2 regions of the Paenibacillus lutimineralis genome follow, and region 1 is predicted to be linked to the other one. Evidence: a T-box and tRNA genes for the amino acid it is inferred to sense, from the RefSeq annotation. Region 1 holds a T-box; the other holds one or more tRNA genes.

Evidence for each region. A T-box is a leader RNA that pairs with one kind of tRNA and senses whether it is charged. The one in region 1 lies ahead of ileS (isoleucine--tRNA ligase), so its partner is inferred to be a tRNA-Ile.
Region 2: it has a tRNA-Ile gene. The T-box ahead of ileS (isoleucine--tRNA ligase) is inferred to sense a tRNA for this amino acid. The anticodon was not compared.

Annotation. Positions count from the first base shown of each region.
Region 1 is NZ_CP034346.1:2,115,448-2,117,818, reverse strand. Features, by position in the region: gene ileS (isoleucine--tRNA ligase) at 1-1,354, opposite strand, end outside; T-box leader at 1,404-1,684, opposite strand; gene EI981_RS08685 (DivIVA domain-containing protein) at 1,794-2,330, opposite strand.
Region 2 is NZ_CP034346.1:1,097,517-1,099,887, forward strand. Features, by position in the region: rRNA gene EI981_RS04610 (23S ribosomal RNA) at 1-739, shown strand, start outside; rRNA gene rrf (5S ribosomal RNA) at 928-1,044, shown strand; tRNA gene EI981_RS04620 (tRNA-Ile) at 1,118-1,191, shown strand; tRNA gene EI981_RS04625 (tRNA-Ala) at 1,206-1,281, shown strand; tRNA gene EI981_RS04630 (tRNA-Asn) at 1,286-1,358, shown strand; tRNA gene EI981_RS04635 (tRNA-Ser) at 1,423-1,514, shown strand; tRNA gene EI981_RS04640 (tRNA-Glu) at 1,542-1,616, shown strand; tRNA gene EI981_RS04645 (tRNA-Val) at 1,622-1,697, shown strand; tRNA gene EI981_RS04650 (tRNA-Met) at 1,707-1,780, shown strand; tRNA gene EI981_RS04655 (tRNA-His) at 1,819-1,894, shown strand; tRNA gene EI981_RS04660 (tRNA-Gln) at 1,906-1,980, shown strand; tRNA gene EI981_RS04665 (tRNA-Lys) at 1,987-2,062, shown strand; tRNA gene EI981_RS04670 (tRNA-Leu) at 2,093-2,176, shown strand; tRNA gene EI981_RS04675 (tRNA-Gly) at 2,182-2,256, shown strand; tRNA gene EI981_RS04680 (tRNA-Arg) at 2,260-2,336, shown strand; tRNA gene EI981_RS04685 (tRNA-Pro) at 2,363-2,371, shown strand, end outside.

The DNA of each region.
Region 1 (2,371 bases):
GCGTTCCCCAATAACGGTTACGACTGATATTCCAGTCGACCAATTCCTCAAGGAATTTGCCGAAACGTCCATCACGGATGTGCTCAGGATACCATTGCACCGTATTGTTATTGGCGATCAGCTGATCTTTGACCGCGGTCGTCTCAATGAACCAGCTCTCCATCGCATAATAGAGCAATGGGGATTTACAGCGCCAGCAGAATGGGTAGCTGTGCTCGTACTTTTCCTTACTGTAAAGAAGCCCTTTCTCAGACAGCGTCTTGACGATGTCCAGATCGCAATCCTTAACGAAGCGTCCGGCAAAATCGCTCACTGTATCTGTATAGCAGCCCTGACCGTTCACTACACTAACGAAGCTGATTCCGTTCTCACGGCAGGTCCGATAGTCATCCTCACCGTGGGCAGGAGCCATGTGGACAATACCTGTACCGCTAGTATCGGTAACATAAGAAGCACCGACAATGACATTTATTTTGTCAGCCTGAATATAAGAGAATGGCGGCGTATAGGTTTTGCCGACCAGATCGCTTCCCTTAAGGCTCGATACAATGCTGTAGTCGCCTTTCATGACCTTCTCAACCAGATTCTTGGCGACGATATATACTCCATCCTCTTGCTTCACCCGTACATATTCCATCTCTGGATTAACCGCCAGAGCGACGTGCGCTGGCAAAGTCCATGGCGTTGTTGTCCAAGCGAGCACATATTCACCGCTGTCATCCAGCTTGAATTTAGCCGTGGCACTCAGATCCTTTACATCCTCATAGCCCTGCGCTACTTCATGAGAGCTGAGTGTCGTCTGGCAGCAAGGGCAATAAGGGCTGACGCGATGTCCCCGGTAGAGCAAGCCTTTCTCATGAATCGTGGCTAGGATGTTCCACACGCTCTCGATATAGTTATTTTCCAGCGTAATGTATGGATGATCCAGATCGGTCCAATAAGCGATAGCTTCGGTAAATTCGCGCCATTGCTTCTCATAGCCAAATACGCTGTCCTTACATTTCTTCACGAATTCCTCGACACCGTATTTCTCGATCTCCTGCTTACCGGAAATGCCAAGCTCCTTCTCCACGCCAAGTTCGACCGGCAGTCCATGTGTATCCCAGCCCGCTTTACGAACGACGCGGTATCCCTTCATCGTCTGGTATCTGCCGATAAAGTCCTTGATTACCCGCCCAAGCAGATGGCCAGTATGCGGCAGACCATTCGCGGTTGGCGGTCCTTCGAACAACACATAGTTCGGACGGCCGGCACGATTCTCGATACTCCGCTTGAACGTCTCCTCCTTCGTCCACTTGTTCAAGATGCGCAAATCGCGATTGCGCGCTCCTTCTTTGACATCTACTCTTTGCATCGTAATATTTCTTCCCTTCTTCATGGAAAATAAAAAAAGCCCCGCCCCAAAAAGGGACGAGACTCTAACTCGCGTTACCACCCTTGTTTCATATCGCCAACGTCGCACGCGTTGCTCGTGCGCTCAAGCCATATGACACTCTGCTCCATACATCCATATGGGTTCGGTATAACGGCCGACCGCCGGCAAAGGCTTACTTCTTAAGAATTCAACTTCAGCCCTGCTTCTCCGGGAGGATATTCCGCTTGCGTCCTGAACATTGGCTCTCAGCATATGCCAACTCTCTGCAGATCAAATACGCAACGTACTTGTTCCCATCATCAAATGTCTAATTCAATTGGTGTGCAGCAGCTGCACAATATGATATTATATATAACTTATTGTCATTCGGATGTCAACCTGCAAGCCTACAGGATAGACAGATCTAATTGAACGACTCCTAGTAGATTTCCTTTGCTTCACGTTCACGTTCACGCTCTCGTTCGCGTTCACCATCATACGAACGTTCCAGCTCGCGAGTCTCTAGCGTATCCCAGCCGTCCCCACTTAACAGATCGAGCTGAGCTTCTACCAGAGTGCGGAACCTTGCCCGATAGATGGAGGCCTGCTTCTTCAGCTCCTCTACTTCCATTGCGATCTTGCGAGACTTCGCCAATGCTTCATTCACGATCCGGTCAGCATTCTTCTCCGCTTCCTTCACAATAAGCTGCGATTCCTTCTTGGCATTGTTCTTAACCTCATCGGCAGCTTCCTGCGCAACGATAATCGTCTTACTCAGCGTTTCCTCAATATTGGAAAAATGATCAAGCTTATCTTGCATCGAGAGCAGCTGATTTTGAAGCTCTTTATTCTCTCTAATTACTATTTCATAATCTTTGATGACCTGATCCAGAAATTCATTAACTTCATCTTCATCATAACCGCGAATCCGTCTGGAAAACTCCTTGTTATGTATATCCAGCGGTGTTAATGGCATAACCGCACCTCCAATAGAATTCGATTTTTTCCTCTTCGGAA
Region 2 (2,371 bases), 1.0 Mb from region 1:
GGTGGAGGCGCCGTTGGGATACCACCCTGATCGTGTCGGAGTTCTAACCTAGTACCGTGATCCGGTGCGGGGACAGTGTCAGGCGGGCAGTTTGACTGGGGCGGTCGCCTCCTAAAGAGTAACGGAGGCGCCCCAAGGTTCCCTCAGAATGGTTGGAAATCATTCGAAGAGTGCAAAGGCAAAAGGGAGCTTGACTGCGAGACTGACAAGTCGAGCAGGGACGAAAGTCGGGCTTAGTGATCCGGTGGTACCGCATGGAAGGGCCATCGCTCAACGGATAAAAGCTACCCTGGGGATAACAGGCTTATCTCCCCCAAGAGTCCACATCGACGGGGAGGTTTGGCACCTCGATGTCGGCTCATCGCATCCTGGGGCTGAAGTAGGTCCCAAGGGTTGGGCTGTTCGCCCATTAAAGCGGTACGCGAGCTGGGTTCAGAACGTCGTGAGACAGTTCGGTCCCTATCTGTCGTGGGCGTAGGAAATTTGAGAGGAGCTGTCCTTAGTACGAGAGGACCGGGATGGACGCACCGCTGGTGCACCAGTTGTTCCGCCAGGAGCATAGCTGGGTAGCTAAGTGCGGAAGGGATAAGCGCTGAAAGCATCTAAGCGTGAAGCCCCCCTCAAGATGAGATTTCCCAATTAGTAAGACCCCTTGAAGACGACGAGGTTGATAGGCCTGAGGTGGAAGTGCAGCAATGTATGGAGCTGACAGGTACTAATCGGTCGAGGGCTTATCCAAAAATCTAAAATGCAAATGAGTTTCGTATCCAGTTTTCAGGGAGCAAACCTGTATATTGAGTGATTCAAGTGATTACTTAATAGAAGATTGCTTTCAGCATTTGGCGATGCTGATGCCTGAACCAAGACGCATAACCTTTTAATAAGGGATTGCAGGATTTCGAGAAGCAAAAGCTTCGACAAATCACGTTTGGTGGCGATGGCGGAGGGGTTCCACACGTACCCATCCCGAACACGACCGTTAAGCCCTCTAGCGCCGATGGTACTTGGACCGAAGGGTCCTGGGAGAGTAGGAAGCCGCCAAGCGAAACCCCTTTGGGGGATTTTTTTTCGCCAGTATATTTATACATACTATTCGTGGAATCGTGTTCCTTAATGAGGGCCCTTAGCTCAGTTGGTTAGAGCGCACCCCTGATAAGGGTGAGGTCGGTGGTTCGAGTCCACTAGGGCCCATTTGATATCAGTATGGGGCCATAGCTCAGCTGGGAGAGCGCCTGCCTTGCAAGCAGGAGGTCAGCGGTTCGATCCCGCTTGGCTCCACCAATGTTCCCTGATAGCTCAGTTGGTAGAGCACTCGACTGTTAATCGAGTTGTCACAGGTTCGAGTCCTGTTCGGGGAGTTAATTCCCCAGAAAGTGAAGAATTACTGTTAATTCTATTACTTTCTGGGGAACCTAAATACATGGAGAGGTGTCCGAGTTGGCCGAAGGAGCACGATTGGAAATCGTGTAGGCGTCACAAGCGTCTCGAGGGTTCGAATCCCTCTCTCTCCGCCATAATTATCTTTATATACTTTATTACATGGCCCGTTGGTCAAGGGGTTAAGACACCTCCCTTTCACGGAGGTAACAGGGGTTCGAATCCCCTACGGGTCACCATGTATGGAGGCTTAGCTCAGCTGGGAGAGCATCTGCCTTACAAGCAGAGGGTCAGCGGTTCGATCCCGTTAGCCTCCACCATATAATTGACGCGGGGTGGAGCAGTCCGGTAGCTCGTCGGGCTCATAACCCGAAGGTCGTAGGTTCAAATCCTGCCCCCGCAATTAGCTTCAATCTTAACAACTCAATTAACAATATTATGGCGGTCGTGGCGAAGGGGTTAACGCACCGGATTGTGGCTCCGGCACTCGTGGGTTCAAGTCCCATCGATCGCCCCATTTAATCTTATTGGGGATTAGCCAAGCGGTAAGGCAACGGACTTTGACTCCGTCACTCATAGGTTCGAATCCTATATCCCCAGCCATTTTATGAGCCATTAGCTCAGTTGGTAGAGCACCTGACTTTTAATCAGGGTGTCGAAGGTTCGAGTCCTTCATGGCTCACCAGTATTCTCTTAGAGAATATAGTGTGAATGTGCGCGTGTGGCGGAATTGGCAGACGCACTAGACTTAGGATCTAGCGTCTTTGACGTGGGGGTTCAAGTCCCTCCACGCGCACCATACTTGCGGACGTGGCTCAGCGGTAGAGCATCGCCTTGCCAAGGCGAGGGTCGCGGGTTCGATTCCCGTCGTCCGCTCCATTTGCGCCCTTAGCTCAGCTGGATAGAGCGTTTGACTACGAATCAAAAGGTCAGGAGTTCGAATCTCTTAGGGCGCGCCATTTCAATTAAATAACAGTATTTTTCACGGGATGTA